DNA from 4 places in the Steroidobacter cummioxidans genome. Region 4 is predicted to be linked to each of the others. Evidence: riboswitches for the same ligand, from Rfam matches in the RefSeq annotation. Region 4 holds a riboswitch; each other region holds the start of a gene.
The links. A riboswitch is a leader RNA that binds a small molecule or an ion and turns the genes downstream of it on or off. The one in region 4 is predicted to bind cobalamin.
Positions count from the first base shown of each region.

Region 1: linked by a shared signal. The riboswitch ahead of D0550_RS27355 (ribonucleoside-diphosphate reductase subunit alpha) and the one ahead of D0550_RS19105 (TonB-dependent receptor plug domain-containing protein) in region 4 are both predicted to bind cobalamin.
Region 2: linked by a shared signal. The riboswitch ahead of D0550_RS16685 (cobaltochelatase subunit CobN) and the one ahead of D0550_RS19105 (TonB-dependent receptor plug domain-containing protein) in region 4 are both predicted to bind cobalamin.
Region 3: linked by a shared signal. The riboswitch ahead of D0550_RS14245 (PepSY domain-containing protein) and the one ahead of D0550_RS19105 (TonB-dependent receptor plug domain-containing protein) in region 4 are both predicted to bind cobalamin.

Region 1 covers NZ_LSRW01000073.1:1,858-6,513, reverse strand. The annotation lists gene D0550_RS27360 (ribonucleotide-diphosphate reductase subunit beta) at 1-262, opposite strand, end outside; gene D0550_RS27355 (ribonucleoside-diphosphate reductase subunit alpha) at 271-2,691, opposite strand; cobalamin riboswitch at 2,911-3,139, opposite strand; gene metE (5-methyltetrahydropteroyltriglutamate--homocysteine S-methyltransferase) at 3,186-4,656, opposite strand, start outside.
Region 2 covers NZ_LSRW01000032.1:1,886-6,541, reverse strand. The annotation lists gene D0550_RS16685 (cobaltochelatase subunit CobN) at 1-2,770, opposite strand, end outside; cobalamin riboswitch at 2,988-3,191, opposite strand; gene cobU (bifunctional adenosylcobinamide kinase/adenosylcobinamide-phosphate guanylyltransferase) at 3,200-3,796, opposite strand; gene cobT (nicotinate-nucleotide--dimethylbenzimidazole phosphoribosyltransferase) at 3,825-4,656, shown strand, end outside.
Region 3 covers NZ_LSRW01000022.1:158,815-163,470, forward strand. The annotation lists gene D0550_RS14225 (PrnB family protein) at 1-21, shown strand, start outside; gene D0550_RS14230 (aminotransferase class V-fold PLP-dependent enzyme) at 50-1,207, shown strand; gene D0550_RS14235 (hypothetical protein) at 1,463-1,723, shown strand; gene D0550_RS14240 (DUF2846 domain-containing protein) at 1,733-2,185, shown strand; cobalamin riboswitch at 2,243-2,473, shown strand; gene D0550_RS14245 (PepSY domain-containing protein) at 2,797-4,389, shown strand; gene D0550_RS14250 (TonB-dependent receptor) at 4,386-4,656, shown strand, end outside.
Region 4 covers NZ_LSRW01000040.1:1,256-5,911, forward strand. The annotation lists gene D0550_RS19090 (DUF3379 family protein) at 1-121, shown strand, start outside; gene bufA2 (BufA2 family periplasmic bufferin-type metallophore) at 174-425, opposite strand; gene D0550_RS19100 (DoxX family protein) at 600-1,073, shown strand; cobalamin riboswitch at 1,095-1,295, shown strand; gene D0550_RS19105 (TonB-dependent receptor plug domain-containing protein) at 1,510-3,366, shown strand; gene cobD (threonine-phosphate decarboxylase CobD) at 3,366-4,406, shown strand; gene cobO (cob(I)yrinic acid a,c-diamide adenosyltransferase) at 4,403-4,656, shown strand, end outside.

The DNA.
Region 1 (4,656 bases), on a different contig from region 4:
GCCGGTACAGGCTGATGACCAGGTTGTTGGAGACGATCGAGTCTCCGGTGGCGAAGAACGCCACCAGCCGTTCGATCAAGTGCCGATCAGCCGGGGTCATGCGCTGACTCAAATGTCCCAGGTCGATCTGGAAATCGATCTCCTCGACCGTCCAGGTGTTCTTGATCGCGGCCCGATACATTTCATAGAAGCGCGGGTAGCGCATCGGCCGCAACGTCAGGTCGAAGCCCGAGTCCAGCAACGAAGCTTTTCGTGAAGTCATGACGGCGCTCACTGGCAGGCCTCGCACATTTCAGGATTCTCCAACGAGCACACCACCGCGGCGGTGTCACTCACCTGCGCCTGCGTCGCTTGTACCGTCGTCTTGGCAATGTTGGTCGCGGGCCGCGAGCGCAGGTAGTAGGTCGTCTTGATGCCGCTCTTCCATGCATACATGTACATGCTGGAGAGCTGACCGATCGTGGGATTGGCCATGAACAGGTTCAACGACTGGCTCTGATCGATGTACGCGCCCCGCGCTGCCGCCAGGTCGATCAGCGCACGCATCGGCAACTCCCAGGCCGTGCGATAGATGGCGCGCAGCGCTTCAGGAATATCAGCGATGCCCTGCACCGAGCCGTCGGCCAGCTTGATCTGATTGCGGATCTCGTCGGTCCACAGACCGAGCTGCTTCAGCTCCTCCACGAGATAGCGATTCACCTGCAGGAAGTCGCCAGACAACGTCTCGCGCTTGAACAGATTCGAGACCTGCGGCTCGATGCACTCGTAGCAACCTGCGATCGATGCGATCGTGGCAGTCGGTGCGATGGCAATCAGCAAGCTGTTGCGCAGGCCGTGAGCTTTGATTTCGGTGCGCAACGCGTCCCACTGTGCGGCATCCGACGGCGCAATGCCCCAGCTGTCGAATTGCAACTCGCCCTCCGCTGCTCGCGTGTCCTTGAATGCATCGTGAGAACCCAGTTCGCGCGCCAGTTCCATCGAAGTGCGCAACGCATGGAAGTAGATGGTCTCGGCGATGCGCGTCGACATCTGCTTCGCCTGCGGGCTGTCGAACGCCAGGCGCATCTGGAAGAACACATCCTGCAAGCCCATCACGCCCAACCCGACTGGGCGCCAACGCATGTTCGACGCGCGCGCGGTGGCGATCGGATAGAAGTTGAGATCGATGACACGATCCAGCTGACGCACGGCGGTCTGCACCGTTTGCGCGAGCTTGTCGAAATCGAACGCACCGTCCCTCACATGGCGGCCGAGGTTGATCGAGCCTAGATTGCAAACCGCCGTCTCGCCTTCGCTGGTGATCTCGAGGATTTCGGTGCAAAGGTTGGACAGATGAATCACATTGCCGTCGCGCGCCGTCTGATTGCCCGCACGGTTGCACTTGTCCTTGAACGTCATCCAACCGTTACCGGTCTGCGCCAGCGTCCGCATCATGCGGGCATACAAATCGCGGGCACGCATGGCCTTCCGGGCCAAGCCCTGCGCTTCGGCCTGGATATAAGCCGACTCGAACGCCTCGCCCCACAGATCCGGCAACTGTGGCACATCCTTCGGATCGAACAGCGACCACATCTCATCTGCTTCCACGCGGCGCATGAACAGATCGCAGATCCAGTTCGCGAGATTGATGTGATGGGTGCGACGGCCTTCGTCGCCGGTGTTGTCACGAAGCTCGAGGAATGCCTCGATGTCGGCGTGCCAGGGTTCGAGATACACGCATGCCGCGCCCTTGCGCTTACCGCCCTGATTCACCGCCGAGACCGACGAGTCGAGCGTCTTCAACCAGGGCACGATGCCGTTCGACAAGCCGTTGGTCGCGCGGATCAGCGATCCCTCCGAGCGCACGCGATGCCAGGCCACACCGATGCCGCCGGAGAATTTCGACAGCAGCGCGATGTCCTTGTAGCGATCGTAGATGGATTCGAGCGAGTCGCCCGGCGAGTCGAGCAGGAAGCAGCTCGACAATTGCTCGTGGCGCGTGCCGGCGTTGAACAGCGTCGGCGAGCTGGGGATGTAATCCAGCGACGAGAACACCTGATACAGATCGATCGCCTCGTGCACAGTCGTGCTGAGCGCACACGCGATCCGCATCCAGAACTGTTGCGGCGACTCCAGCGCAAGCCGGCGCGTCGGATGTTTCAGCAGATAGCGGTCATGGAGCGTCTTCAGGCCGAAGTATTCGAATTCCTGCGTGCTGCGCGCAGCGATTGCATCGTTGAGCTTGCGTGCGTTGCTCTCGACGAAGCTCATCACCCGCTCGTTGATCAGCCCGACATCGAAGCCGAGGCGAATGGACTGCGAGAATGAATAAATACCCTGCCCCTGCACTTCCTTGTCGATGAATCCCGCGAGCAACCGGGCCGCGAGACGCGAGTACTCCGGCTCCTCGAACGTGAATGACGCGGCGGTACGAATCGACAGCTCGTCCAGCTCGCGCGTGGTCGCGCCGTCGTAGAGACCGGCAATCGTCTTCAGCGCGACGCGCATCGGATCGACCGCATCGAGCCCATCGCCACAGCGCCCAACCGCTTTGACGATTTTGTTCACGTCGACCGCTTCGCGCTCGCCGTTGCGCTTCGTGACTCGCATCTGCGTGCGAGCCGAGTGTGGCGGCGTCAAATGAAAGTCGGCTTGATGCGAATCAACACGTGCTGAGGGCTTGCCTACCGTCGTCGCTGCGAGCGTTTCCATCGTTGTTCTTCCCCGAAACATGGGGCTCGCGGCACGCAAAAGACGACGCACAGCACGCGCACGAAGCACGAGCTGTTACGACGGCCTTCGCTCCCGCGAGCGAAATCGGGTCATCGATGGAAAACTATGGGGAACGGAACACTCGATCGCCGGCGAACGCCGCGACGCGAACATCCGCCAGCCCTTTCCCACGAGAGCCCGACAGCCTGTGCGCACCCTTCAGGCACGCGATCTTCGGCAGGTCTTCGGGCTCATGGGCTTCGGCTGATGCCGACCTACTTGGCGCTGCTTCCCAGGCTAAAGCCCAGTGCTGTGTGCGCCGTTCGTTCCCAATTACCGCTGCGGGGCAGCTCCGGAATGCGCGTCGCAAGGCCGACGCGGTCACCGGATTCCCTTTTCAGCCCGCCCCAATGATGTTGGGGAGGGCACCGAGGATGGACACAAGATATTGTGGTTCGCGGGAGGCGTCAACACCAACGACGCCACCGCGCAGATTACACCTGCTGCCTCACCTGGCGGGCGGCCTCGACCATGTTGACCAGCGCCTGCTCCACTTCCGACCAGCCGCGTGTCTTCAAACCGCAGTCCGGATTGACCCACAGCTGCTCCGGCGACAGCACCTGGCGCGCCTTCCTCAACAGCGCGGTCATCTCATCGACCGTGGGCACACGTGGCGAATGAATGTCATAGACACCCGGGCCGATTTCGTTGGGATAGCGGAAATCGATGAACGCGCCCAGCAGCTCCATCTGGGAGCGCGAGGTCTCGATTGAGATCACGTCCGCGTCCATCGCGGCAATCGACGGCATGATGTCGTTGAACTCCGAATAGCACATGTGGGTATGAATCTGCGTCTGATCCGCCACGGTGCAGGAAGCAATCCGAAAGTCCTCGACCGCGTTGTCCAGATAGGCCTGCCAGTCCGCCCGGCGCAACGGCAAGCCTTCGCGCAGCGCTGCTTCGTCGATCTGAATCATCCGAATCCCAGCCCGCTCGAGATCGGCCACCTCATCGCGAATCGCCAGCGCGACCTGGCGCGACGTCACCGAGCGAGGCTGATCGTCGCGCACGAACGACCATTGCAGAATCGTGATCGGCCCGGTCAGCATGCCTTTCACGACCTTGTCGGTCAGGCTCTGCGCATACGTCGCCCATGCCACTGTCATCGGCTTGGGCCGCGACACGTCGCCGAAGACGATCGGCGGCTTCACGCAACGTGACCCGTAGGACTGCACCCAGCCTTTGCTGGTGAAAGCGAAGCCAGCCAGCTGCTCACCGAAGTACTCGACCATGTCGTTGCGCTCGGCCTCGCCGTGGACCAGCACGTCCAAGCCGACGCGATGCTGATAGTCGACGACCGTGCGGATCTCCTTCTGCATGGCTTGCCGGTACTGCGCCGAGTCGATTTCTCCGCTCTTGAACGCGGCGCGCGCTTGCCGAATCTCTGTCGTCTGCGGGAACGAACCGATCGTGGTCGTCGGCAGCGGCGGCAACTTGAAGCGCTCCGACTGCAGCTTGCGGCGTTCGGCGTAGGCGCTGTGACGTTGTTTCATTCCGGCAGTGATGCTTGCCAGCCGACGCTTCACCTCTTGATTGTGAATATCCGGCGATGCAGCGCGGTGACGGCGTACTGCATCGCTGGCGTTGAGCTCATCATAAATGACATCTCGGCCACGATTCGCGCCACGCGCGAGCGTCGCAATCTCAGTCAGTTTCTGGGTTGCGAAGGCCAGCCAGTTCGCAATCGTCGGATTGAGCTGCTGCTCCGCCGCAAGATCCACGGGCGTATGCAGTAACGAGCAGCTCGGTGCCACGAACACGTGGTCCTTGCCCAGCTTCGCGGTGGCGCGCTCGATCCGCGACAGCGACAAGCTCAGATCGTTCTTCCAGATATTGCGGCCATCGACAACGCCCAGAGACAGCACTTTGCCGGCCGCTTTCTCCAAAGCGGCGGCCAGGATATCG
Region 2 (4,656 bases), on a different contig from region 4:
CGCCGAGCAATGACAGCCCGAATCCCACCATGGCGCCTTCGTCTCGCACCGAGTCCGACGCCCAAAGAATGACGGCTTCCTTGCCATCCTCTTTGACCTTGGCGCGCGCCTCGACAGCCAGCTTCGCACCCAGCGAGTAACCCAGCCGCGACGGAATCAGACTGTTGTCGAGGCCATGAAAGTTACGCCCCGTCGGCAGCGCCTCGGCGTTGCGAATCGGATCGTTGCCCGGACCGGCAGGAATGAAGCGGCCGGCAAGGCCGTGCAACAGCGCTCGCATTTCCTGCTCGGGCGAGCTGGCAAGATTCTGCCGGAGTGCCTTGTCGCTGGCCGTCGCTTTCATGGAGACCAGCATCGTATCGAGCGCCTCTTGCGTCCAAGGCCTGCCAAACACGTGCAGGCCGAGCGGCATGAAATCTTCCTGCAGGTGCGTGAGATAGTGACCGATCTCGTGCACGAGCAACTCATCGTCGGCCTGCTCGAACGAGATGCCGCGCACTTTGAGCTCGGCGTCCATGCTTGCGGTCAACGCGTCCTTGAGATGCAACTCATCGATCAGGCCGCGCATCGACTCCGCCGCCTGCTTGCGCAACGCCGGATTGTTCGAGGACTCGTAACTCTCCACCACCTGACGCAGACGCAACAGGTCGTCATAGAGCGGTGTCGCGGTCAGCGGCGGAATCAAGTGATCGACCATCACCGCGAGTCCGCGCCGCTTGGCCTGCAGACCTTCACCGACACCATCGACGATGTAGGGATAGATGCCGGGAATGTCGCCCGCGATCAGCGCCGGATAATCGAGCTCATCCTGACCCACACCCTTGCGCGGCAGGAACTCGTACGTTGAGTGACGCCCCAGATGCACGATGGCATCGGCACGGAACTCATGACGCAGCCAGAAATAAAACGCGAGATACTGATGCGTGGGCGGAATGCTGGTGTTGGCGTGTAACAGCTCTTCGTTCAGTTCCCAGCCACGCGGCGGCTGTGGCCCCACGAAGATCTTGCCGAAGCGCACCCCCGGCAGCACCAGCTTGCCTTTGTTCACCATCACGTTGCCGGGCAGTTCGCCCCAGCCTCGCAATCCTTCGACGCCCGTGGCCGCAATCGCGCGAGTCAGCGAGTCGATGCGCTCCTCGTTGTCGCCTTTGGTTAACTGCACCTCATAAGCAGCTTGCAGCTGCTCGACGAGATCGAGCGCACGAGCGCGCGCGGGATGTTGCGCGCCTTCGAGGAGGTGCTCGATCTCATGCAGCGTCCGGCTGACCTGACCGCGCGCTTCCTGAGGCAAGCGAGCTGCTTGTGCAGCCTGAACATTCGCATGCAGTAGCGCCAATGGGCCACCGGTCATTTCCTGCTGCAACGGGTGCGGCAGCGTTGCAAACCACTTGGCGTATTGAGCGGCACTGACGTTCGTCACTCGCGTGGCCATCGCACGCAGCACGTCGCCCTGTTCGGGAAGATTCACGCCATCCTGCTGTAGCTTTTCGAGCAGCTCCTCCGACGACGCAGGTAACGCGCCGGTGTCGTAGCCCTCACGCTTCAGCGCACGCAGGATTTCCAGCAACGATGCGGGAACGTCGAGATTGTCCGCACCGATGTTGTGACGACCCGGCGGATGATTGTAGTAAACGATGGCGACGTGCTTGTCGGCATTCTTCATTCGCTGTAAGCGGGCCCAGCGCTCGATTCGCGCCGTCAACTGTTCCACCTGCGATGGAATCGCTGCGACCCGCGTCACCGCGATTCCTGACAACGAATCCAGCTGCGGAGCGGCCGCCGCCGCAACGACGATCGGCTGACTGAGCCCCTGCAGCTCAGGCATCGCGACGCGGTAATAAACACTGTCCCACGCCAGGCCCTGCTCGGACATGCGCCAACCATCGGCAGTGACATCATGCAGTCGAAGCGCCTTGAGCACGGGCACATCGAGCTGTTCCAGGCGACGAGTTGCGGTAGCTCGATCGCTGCTGCCGCCAATGATGAAATCCTGCACGGAGACGATCGCGCCGAGTCGGGCACCGACTTTGGTGGCAATGACGTCGAGCGCATCGCTGCTCGGCTTGCCCCAGCCTGCGAGCACCGTGAGGCAATCCAGATTGCGCGCGCCCAACGAGCGGCAGATCGCCTCACTCAAAGTCACATCCGCATGCTGATCTTCGAGGACAGCAACCACGCGTCGATTACCGGAGATGCGCAACGCTTCCGCGGTCGACCATTCGCCGCGATAGTGAAAGCGCATGGGCAATGCATCTTCGACGGGTTTGATAGCTGCCGCGGCCGCGCGATCTTGTTCGGACAGCAACAACGCCAGCAACGAAATCAGGTTCGGCGCACCCCGGTTCTGCCAGTACGCGCGAGCTTGAATCCAAGGCGCCAGTTGAGGATGGCGCCGAACGGCGGCCGCGACGGCCTCCGCGCTCGCATCCTTCTCGGCGGTCAGCGACGACAGCTCCGCATAACGCGGATCTTCATCGACAAACAAACGTTTGGCGCGCCATCGGCTCTGCCGCCCGAGCGCCGGATCGCCGGCGACAGCAATGACTTCACGAGCACGCGTTGCCGGCAGCAGCGCTTGAATGCGCTGAGCCGTTTCCTTGAACACGGTCGCGAGCAGCAGCGCGTCGGCCTCGCCGATCAACTCCTGGAGTTGCGCGTCGCTGAGCGCATCGATTTGCGCCGTCGTGCGGAAGATCAATCGATGATTGGGCAGGCGCTGATTCAAATCTCGCGCCGCCTGCGCGAGATCGCCCGAGTTGCGTTCGGACACGACAGCAACCAGCGTGGCCGCGGATAGCTCTGCGGCGAAACAGGAAAGGACCAGGAAAAGCAGTCCGCGTAAGCAGCGGACGAACGGGCGAAACTGCGATCGCACGGCGGGACTCACAGAAGCTGACATACCACACGGTGCGATCGCCTTCTGGCACCGCGCCGTGAACCTGTCGCCGCTGCAGGAATTCCCGCTCGTTCAGCACACCCCGGCTGCACGAAGACGACCACGGCAAGCTGGTCTCCTGGCTCGCGGCTGGCAGCCTGCACATCACCTTCCCAGGCTTGGAAGCCCAGTGGTCAGCTCATGAATTCATGAAGCTTGGATGGCGGCACCGCTTACAGTTGCGGGGGCAGCCCGGGTATTGCACCCGGTTCCCATGACTTGTCGTTCGCGCGACACCTTGCGCGAAAATTGTTACGTCGTCAATCAACCGGCACGGAAGGTCTTGATCGGCACGGCAATTCCGGCGACCACCAGCGTCACTTGATCGCATACCGCCGCCAGCATCTGATTCAACCGTCCCTGCTCGTCCTGAAAGCGTCGTGCGACCGGCGACAACGGCACGATACCCGCGCCGACCTCATTGGAAATCAACAGCACATCGCTGCGAACTGCTTGCAGCCATTGCAGAAATTCGGCGCGCTCAGACTCCCAAGCGGGCAGCTCGGCGGTCGGCGCATCCTCGCGAAAGTCCTTCAACAAAGCGTTGGACAACCACAGCGTCATGCAGTCGATGACCAGCAGAGTCGACGCCTCCTGCCCGCGCAACGCTTGCGCAAGACCGGCCGGTGCTTCTAAGGTGCGCCACGTTGCCGGCCGCTCGGCTCGATGTAACGAGATGCGATGTTGCATCTCCTGATCGAGTGCCTGCGCGGTAGCAACATAGGTGACATTCACGCCCCGCGCCTCCGACAGCGATTTCGCCAGCGCGATGGCATGAGCGGTTTTCCCCGAGCGCGCCCCACCGATGATCAGGCGCCGCCCGACCGAAGCTCGCTCACCCGACACGTCATCCTCTACCATTGCCTGCACTCACCGTTCAGATGCATCCATGATAACCAACGCCACCCTGCAACGCCGACTCGATACACGCACCAAGCCGCAGGGCTCGCTCGGCACGCTCGAAACGCTGGCGGTGCGCATCGGCCTGGCGCTGGACACCGAAACGCCGGTGTTCCGCACGCCGCACATGTTTGTATTTGCAGGCGACCACGGTATCGCGACCGACGGTGTCAGCGCTTTCCCGCAGTCAGTCACCGCGCAAATGCTGCTCAATTATTTGAGCGGCGGCGCGGCCATCAATGTCTTGGCGCGCCAGCATGGCATCTCGTTGCGCGTGATCGATGCGGGCGTCGCCAGCGACATTGGCGAACATCCGTCGCTCGTGGCTCGCGCCGTTGCCCGTGGCACTCGCAATTTTCGAGTCGAGCCGGCGATGACGGAGGATCAATGCACGCAGGCCCTCGGTGCCGGTCGCGCGCTGGCGCAAGAAGCCTTGCACGCAGGATCGAACGCATTGCTGTTTGGTGAAATGGGCATCGGCAACACCGCGTGCGCGTCGATGCTGCTGCATCGGCGGACGGGTTGGTCCCTGGAGGAATGCGTCGGCCGCGGCACCGGGCTCGACGATGTCGGACTGGCGCGCAAGCGCGAACGTTTGGCCGCTGCGTCAGCGCGTCGCCCCGACAAGCTCAGCCCGATCGAAACGATCACCGAGTACGGTGGCTTCGAGCTGGCGATGATCACTGGCGCCTTGCTCGCAACCGCCGATGCGAAATGCATCGCCGTAATCGACGGCTTCGCCGTGACCGTTGCGGCGCTGCTCGCCATCGAGATCGATCCTCGAGTTCGCTCCCGCTGCATCTTCAGTCACTGCTCGGCGG
Region 3 (4,656 bases), on a different contig from region 4:
GACGCAGGCGCCAGCGCCTGACCGCTCCATCCCTCAGAGAAAAAAACACATGACAAATCGCAGCGACGGACAGACTGCCGTAGCAGATGGGGCAGGGTATTTCTTATATCACTCGATCGGCATGTTCCGAGGCAAGCAGCAGCTGATCGAACAAGGGCTGAGTGCATACGCAAAGCTGTGGAGCGCGACCGATGATTCGCAGTGGCCGCAGGCGCTCGGCATTCGCCAGCGCTTCATCGATCGCTGGCGCGGGCTGATCAACGCCGACCCGGGAACGCTGACGACCGCGGACAACGTGACGACTGCACTCTACAGTTTGATCGGATCTTTGCCGGCAGCGATGCTCAAAGGGCGGCGACTGCTGGTCGGCGCCGACTGCTTTCCCAGCTTGCATTTCCTGCTCGCGGGCATGGCGCAGCGGAGCGGTTTCATACTGGATACTGTGCCGCTGAGAACCGGAGAAGCCTGGGTACGCGATGAGGATTTCTGCTCGCGATGGAGCGGCGATGTGGCGGTGGCACTGCTGACTCAATGCACGTCAACGGCATCATATCGTTGTGACATACCCACTCTCGTGCAGCACGCGCGCAGCGTGGGCAGTCTCGTCGGTGTTGATATCACTCAAGGCATAGGGTTGCTGCCGTTCGATGTACGCGCGCCCGAGGTGGATTTCACGGTGTCTACCAGCTTGAAGTGGCTTGGCGGTACGTCGGGTGCGGGGATTTTACATGTGCGCAAGGATCTGCTGACTCAATGCAGTCCGGAGCTGCGTGGCTGGTTCAGTCAAGAGAATCCGTTCTCATGGGCACTGGATGCCTTCGAGTATGCATCGGACTCGCGGCGCTTCGACCATGGCACCCCCTCAGTCGTTGCCTGCGCAGGTACGCTCCCAGTGCTCGAGTGGCATGCACAGCAGAATCAGAGTGAGCGTCTTGCTCACAATCGGCGTCTTGCTTCCAAAATCATCGCCGCCGCCGATGGAATTGGCCTGCCTCTGGTGAGCCCGCGCGAGGAGGAGCGGCGTGGCGGGAGCGTCATGCTCAGACTGCCTCCTTCTGCGGATACTCGCGCAATCATCGGCAATTTGCGTGCTGCCGGCGTGTACGCGGATTGTCGGGGTTCAACGCTGCGACTGTCGCCTGGCGACCTGACCACCGACGCCGGTGTCGAGCAGCTGGAGGTGTCTTTACGATCACTGCGTTATTAAAAAATGACATCCATGAAGTAACGCTTTGACGTGGCGGATACTGTGCTTGTGCTCGCGGCTTTGTGACGCCTTACGGATTTTCCATGAGTCGCGTGATGCGATACTCCCCAAACAGGGAGTCCAACATGCTGCCATATAAGAACGTCGTTGCAGCTTTCGTGCTGCTCTTCTCGGTCGCTCCAGCGGTCGTTGCGGAAGGAGCTCAGTGCCAGGGGCTACTCTGTGGGGCGTCTATACGCAGACGGCGCTAGCGCGTTGGTACATCGGAAATTCCAGCTGCAAAGCGGGAAGATCTATTATCTCGGCGCCATCACCATGAACATGCCTGAATGCGGCCCGGTAGACATCGCTCAGGTGGACAAGAGCGACAGAGATTTGGCCATTTTCCGCGAGCAACATCCTCAGTTCGCTTCAGCCGAGATTGAATTCCTGTCGTTCGACCTCGGCACGCGAGGAGTGCTCGACGGCAAGCGGCAGCCGATCGAGGATAGTCTGCGCTCGTATTTCACTCACTGAGGGCCCAACGTGCGCAACCTCGCCCTCATCGTACTGAGCGTCCTCACTTCTGCGTGTGGAACTGCCAAAGGACCGCCGTTTTCACCTGCGCAGCCACCCGGTGACGACCAGGCGCTCATCTATATATATGCGCCGCCTAGCGATGTCCCCGCATTGGCATCGTTCGGCTACGACTGCGGACTGGCATTGGACAATCAACAGATCGGTCGGCTGCAGCCGCACGGCTATACACACATTTATTTGCAGCCGGGGCGCCACGATGTGGATTCCTGGCTGGGGGCGTATACGTATCCACCCCTGAGAATCACTGACCGGTTCGAAGCAGGGCAGACTTACTACTATCGCTTCGAGGTGACCGGCAACCCACGGATGCTCCAATGGGCCATCCGCCAGGTTTCGTCGCAGCAGGCTCGTCGGGAGATCGTCGAGTACCGTCACCAACCGAACACGTACAAGCAGTAGAGGTCGCTGCCCGCGGCGTGTGCCGCATGGCGGTTGACGTACCGCGATCTTCCTCCTATCTTTCACGCCATCCTTGGTGCCCGCTTCCGATGAAGCCGGGCTGAAAAGGGAATCCGGTGACCGCTCGTGAACCCACGACGCGCATTCCGGAGCTGCCCCGCAGCGGTAATTGGGAACGAACGGCGCTTACAGCACTGGGTCCTCGGACCTGGGAAGCAGCGCCTAGTAGGTCGGCATTTCATGCCGGTGCCCATGAGCCCGAAGACCTGCCAAGGAGCGCGCGCCCGACTGCGGCGCGCATGCTGTCGGGCTCTCGTGGGAAGGGGCTGATGGAAACAGCCTCGCTACGTTCGTAGCCGACGCTTCTTTCCAGCTCCACTCATTCGAACCCGATTCGCTCGCGGGAGCGAACGCCAGCTATCGACGGCACCGTCAACCGGTGCGTACCGTCGTGGCCGTGTGTTCTCGCGAGTCATTCGATCGAAGGGAGCGCGGGATGACTTTGCGAGCAGTGCGTGGACCGTTCGTTACGGCGCCTGTAACGCCGTTAATCGGCGCCGCGACAACGTTAAATAACTTGTGGCGTGTGCGGCGCTGACGATGATCGCGCCATGAGTTGGAAGCGTCAGTTATTCCTCTGGCATCGCTGGACAGGCATCGTCCTGTGCCTGTTCTTCGCGCTCTGGTTCTTGAGCGGCATCTTCATGATGTACGTGGGCTTTCCGGAGCTCACCCGAGCCGAGCGTTTTGCCGGGTCGCAACCGCTGCGCTTGCCAGCGACCGCGCTGGCACCGGACGAGGCTGTTGCCAGGCTGACGCCACAAGACTTCTTGACGAAAGCCACGCCGACGGCGATTGAGTACCTGAATCCCAGTGCTGTCGTCACGGCGCGATCGATCCGGCTCGCAATGATTGCGGAGCGACCTGCTTACGTCATCTCCGCCAGCAATGGTGCTCAGCCTCGAGTCGTCTTTGCCGACAACGGCGAGGTTCTGCGCGAAGTCACGCCGGAGGCAGCGCAGCTCGTTGCGGCATCTTTCGTAAAACGCTCTGGCGCTCCAGCGTCGGTGGACTCGATTGCTTTCGATGCGCGCATCCAGACGGACCAATGGACCGTCTCCGGGCTCAACGAGCATCGGCCGTTGCTGCGTTTCCGATTGAACGATGCCGCGGGCACCGTGCTGTACGTCTCGTCGACCACCGGCGAAGTCGTTCGCGATACCCATTCCACGGAGCGGGCGCTCAACTACCTGGGCGCGGTCACGCACTGGATCTATCCCACGTTCATTCGCAAGTATCCGCTGCTCTGGGAATGGATCGTCGACGTCCTTTCGGTCATCGGGGTCGTGCTCGCGGTCAGTGGGCTTTGGATTGGCATTCTTCGTTGGAATCGGCGCGCACCGCCGGGCAAGCGCCAGGTTCCTTACAAGGGGCTGATGCGCTGGCATTACTTCACCGGCATCGTGTTCGGGCTGGTGACGATTACCTGGGTCTTCAGCGGGCTGATGTCGATGAACCCCCTGAGCATCAATCCGCCGCGCCGCGCCAGCGCCGATCAGCAGTTGTTGTATTCGGGAAAGCGGCTCACGCCGTCCGACTTTCAGTTGCCGGTCACCGGTTTCGGCGATCTCGCCATGGAGGCGGAGCTGATCCATTACGACGGCCAGCCGTTCTATCGAGTCACGGATGCCGACATGTCGGTTCGGCTCGTTGCAGGAGCGCCCACGGCGACCCGCCTGCCGGACTGGCAGACGATGGCATCACGCGCGCCGCAACTCATTCCCGATGCGCCGCTGGTGGAATCAAAGCTGCTGACGAGCTACGACAACTACTTCTACTCGCGACACCCCGAGCGCGGCGACCGGCGTCTGCCGGTCTTACGTGTGCGCTTCGGTGACGAGCAGAGCACTTGGTTCCACCTCGATCCAATCACGGGACAGCTATTGGATCGCAGCACGTTCACCAACCGCGTCTATCGATGGCTGTACAGCGGGCTGCATTCCTTCGACATCTGGTGGCTGTGGCAGCGCCGGCCGCTATGGGACATCTGCGTCATCACATTTTCACTGGGCGGGCTGCTGCTTTCGGTGATTGGTGTCGTGATCGGCTGGCGACGCTTGCGCTACAAGCCCATGCGTCGTGCGTCGAGCCGCGTCGATGAAATTGAAAAGAACAGTTTGGCAATTCGAGTACAGCGATCATGAGACGAGCATCGAAGCATTCCCTGCACTTCGTGGGATTGGGGGCGGGCATCCTGCTGACTTCCTTCCAGGTCGGTGCAGCCGAGGCGGATTCTGGAACCCTGCGCCGCATCCTCGTCGAGGATGCCAGCATCGATCAGCTGGGGCTGGATCGACCCGCCAGCAGTGCGAGCCGCTTGAATCTCACGCCGCTCGAAACGCCGGCGAACGTCGAGATCCTGTCCGGAGAGAGCATCGTCGCGCGCGGCGACTCCAGATTCGTCGATGCCA
Region 4 (4,656 bases):
CGATGAAGATGGATTTCAGGGCGACATCGTTCCGGCACCGCGCGGAGTGATCGTCGTGCTGGGACAGAATGTCCCGGTGGATGCGGTGGTAAAGACGCTGTTGAGCGCGCTGGAATACTGAGCCGACTGAAGCATCCGGCGGGCCCAAGCTGGCGGGCCCGCCGGTATCGCGATTATTTCTTCAACTTCGCCTTGGCAGCATCGCAATCGGCCTTGCTCAACATCAGGTAGCCGTGGCCCTTGCACGTGTTCTGGCCCGCGCAGGCATTGGTGGCCGTGCTGCAGGCCGAAGTCCCTTTGCACGAATTGACGCCTTCGCATTTCACCTTGGCTTCATCCGCCGCATTCGCGGTGGTGGCGACGGTGCTGAATAGCATTGCCGCGGCGGCGGCCATGGCGGCGCGAGTGGCTTTCTGGGTGCTCATGTTCTCTCCTGATCGGATTTCCCTAGCGGGTATGAAACGGATCGTCATCGATGCCGCGAACAGCATCTTGCCCACAAGACCGGCCCAAAGGCCACCGCATTACAGACCCAGGCCAGTAATAAGCAGCGCTTCAGACCGGTCCTGTCCCGCAACAACGACAATCGGGAGCTGAATATGTTGAGCACCGCCTTGATGGACCCGAAGGGCTCCCTGCCCCGTCTGCTCGACTGCCTGCAAGCACCGTTCGCCCTTGCCTCCCGGATTTATGTGAGTTGGGTGTTCCTGAAGAGCGGCTATCTCAAGATCTCCGACTGGGACAGCACGCTCGCATTGTTCGAGTACGAGTATCGCGTGCCGCTGCTGTCCCCGCACCTGGCGGCAATCGTCGGCACCGCCGGCGAGCTGGTGTTTCCGACGCTGTTGATCCTCGGTCTATTCGGCCGGATCAGCGCGCTCGGGCTGCAGGCCGTCAATGTGCTGGCGGTAGTCTCATATGCGCACGTGCTGCTCCAGGACGGCTTCGCGGCCGCGATCGGTCAGCATTATTTGTGGGGTTATATTCTGCTGGTCCTGACCGTCTACGGGCCCGGGGCATGGTCGCTGGACCACCAACTGCGTGGGCGACGCAAGAATTTGCCGGACACTTGACGATTGCCGGCGCGGACCTCATCCTCGCGCCGCGCGACAAGTTCCCCGTCCAGGGGATTCAAAGGGAACTCGGGTGTGAAACCCGGGCTGCCCCCGCAACTGTAAGTGGTTCGCCGCGCGTCAAAAACCACTGGCGTAAGCCCACGGAACTGGGTGCGCTGGGAAGGTGACGCGAGGACTTCAGCCATCAGCCAGGAGACCTGCTTGCCGCCGTCGTCCATCGATCGGCCGGGGTGTGCCGAGAGAACGGGAATTTCCCTGTAGAGGCGACCGGTGCATGGGTCGCGACGCATTTGTGAGTTGCAGCCCGTGCGGTTTGTGACTTACAGCGGAGCCTTCTGTGACTACCATGCCCCTTTGCCGGCCCACTACCCGGGTCCCGTCTCGCCTTCTTTCCATATCCGTTGCATTGCTGCTGCATCCGGCGCTTGCTGCAATGGCCGCCGATGCCAGCGATGGCATCGAAGATGTCATCGTCAGCGCCAATCGCATCGCGCAGGAAACATCGCGCATCGGCGATTCCGTCACGGTGATCACGGCGAAGGAGCAGCGCCGCAGCCAGAAAACCGCGGTCTCCGACCTGCTTGCGACGACGCCGGGCATCAGCGTGGCGCGCACGGGCGGCTTCGGCGGCACCACGACGCTGCGCATTCGAGGCGCGCAAAGCCATCAAACCATGGTGCTCATCGACGGCGTCAAGCTCAACGATCCCTCCTCGGCGAGCGGTGAGTTCAACTTTGCGGATCTCATCACCACCGACTTTGCACAGATCGAAGTGTTGCGCGGCTCTCAGTCCACGCTTTGGGGCAGCCAGGCCATTGGCGGCGTAGTAAACATCGTGACGCCGGTACCCGAAGGCCCGCTGTCCGGGACCGTGTCCGCCGAGGGCGGCACTCACAACACCGCGATCGTGCGCGGCAACGTTCAAGCGGGCGGTGACCGCCTCGCCTGGCGCGTCGGCGGCAATTACATGACTACCGACGGCATCTCTTCGTACTCGCGTTACCAAGGCGGTCGCGAGGCCGACGGCTATCGGAATGTCGGCTTCAACGCGCGCGGCATTCTGCGCATCACCGACAACGTTTCCGCCGAACTGCGCACGACATGGAGCGAAGGCCGTACGGAGTTCGACGGGTTCCTCGTCGACTCACCCGAATACGGCACCACCGAAGAATTGACCACTTACGGGGGCGTGAAAATCAACGCCTTCGGTGGCCGCTTCGAGAACCGCATCGGCTTTGCGTACACCGACACGGACCGCAAGAACACCGACCCCTCCTCATCGGTGCGCACGACTTTCGATGCCGATGGCCGCAACGAGCGTTGGGAATATCAAGGCACGCTGCGAATCACCGAGCGCCTGAGCACGATCGTCGGCCTCGAGTCGGAACGTTCCAAGCTGAGTTCTGTGTCGCCGGCGACGTGGGATCCGAATCCCACCCCGCTGACCGGCGACGTGCAGATCAACAGCGCCTACGCGCAGGTCAACGTGACGCCGATCGATGCGTTGTCGTTGAGCGCTGGCATCCGCTATGACGATCACGACACGTTTGGCAGTCACACGACGACGCGCGCGTCGGCCGCATGGTCCGTCACTCCGTCCACGATCTTGCGTGCCAGCTATGGCGAAGGCTTCAAAGCGCCAACGCTGTATCAGTTGTACAGCCAGTACGGCAATCTGAATCTCGACGCCGAAGAGGCCGAAAGCTGGGATGCCGGCATCGAGCAGCATTTCTTCGGCAAGCGGCTGGTGGTATCCGCGACCTACTTCAATCGCGACACCACGAACATGATCGACTTCGTCTCCTGCTGGTCCGCGCCCTTCCCGCCGGGCTGTGGGACGCGGCCCGACGGTTATTACGACAACTTCGCGCAAACCAACGCCAAGGGCGTCGAGTTGGGGGCAGTGGCACGCCTGACCGAACAGCTGTCGCTTGCTGTGAACTACACCAATATGGACGCGAAGAGCACAGCGCGCGGCACGGCAAACTTCGGCCGTACGCTGCCGCGTCGCCCGGATGAGATCGCCAACGCGCAGCTGAGCTATGAGTGGCCGGTCGGCCTGACGACCACGGTCGCCGTTCAGCACGCCAGCCGCGCGTTCGACACCATCTCCAACGCCGCCGTGCTCGATAGCTACACGCTGTGCGACTTCCGCGCCTCGTACGCAGTGAGCGATTCGTTGGAAGTGTACGGCCGCGTCGAGAACGCGTTTGACGAGAAGTACGAGACCGCGAAAAACTACGGCACGCTCGGCCGCACGTTCTACGCCGGTTTGCGGCAGACCTTCTGATGAACAGTGGCGCCGACATCGCAGCCGGACGCTTCGCACATCACGGTGGCCGGCTGTGTGTCGCGCGCACGTTGTTTCCTGATGTGCCGCAGCCGTGGATCGACTTATCCACCGGCATCAATCCTTCGTCATATCCGGCGCCGCGAGCTTCGGCTCGCGAGCGCAATCGGTTGCCGGAACCGACCGAGCTGGCAAAGCTCGAAGTCGTGGCCGCGATGGCATTTGGCATAGACGATCCAGCGCGAGTGGTTGCGACTGGCGGAACGGAAAATGCGCTGCGACTGGTGCCGTATCTGTTGAAAACCGCAGCCGCAGCGATTGCAGGGCCGACGTATGGATCGCACGCCGATGCGTGGCTCCGCGCCGGCGTACGAACCGAGATCGTTGCCGACTCGGATCTCGACAGCCGCGCGGCGGGCAGCGTCGCGATGACTGTGGTCAATCCCAACAATCCGGATGGACGTCTGTTGAGCCAGGATCGACTGCAAACGCTGCACGATTCTTTGCAGGCGAATGCCGGCGTACTGATCGTCGACGAGGCTTTCGGCGAGCTCGAGCCACAACACAGCGTCGCCAGCCTGGCCGGAACCAACCGCGCGCCGCGCATGATCGTGTTGCGCTCGTTTGGAAAGTTCTATGGCCTGGCGGGCGTGCGCCTCGGATTCGTGATCGCCTCGCCCGCCATCGCCACTCAACTGCGTCGGTTACTCGGTGATTGGCCGGTTTCCGCAGACGCATTACGAGCAGGACTCGCCGCCTACGCCGATGAGGCTTGGGCTGAGAAAACCCGCGCGCGATTGCATCGAGCGGCGCAGCGACTCGACAAGTTGCTCACTGGCGCCGGCATGACCATCGTCGGCGGCACCTCACTTTATCGACTGGCTCGTGCCCCCAACGCGCGTGCCAGATTCACACAACTCATCTCGCACGGCATTCTTGCCCGGCCGTTCGACTACGACAGCACGCTGCTGCGGTTCGGCCTGCCACTCGCTGCTAACGACTGGCGCCGCCTTGCCGATGCGCTGAAGATGCAACCATGAGCACACCGACCGACGGCCTTTCCGAAGCCGAGAAAGACCACCTGCACGCCGAAGAAATGAAGCTGCGCCAGGCCGAGCGCCGCGCCGAACGCGCGACCAAGAAAGAGCGCGGCGGCCTGCTGATGATTCTCACCGGCCCCGGCAAAGGCAAATCCTCCAGCGCTTTCGGCATGGTGGCCCGCGCACTTGGCTGGGACATGCGCATTGGCATCGTGCAGTTCATCAAAGGCAAGTGGCAGACCGGCGAGAA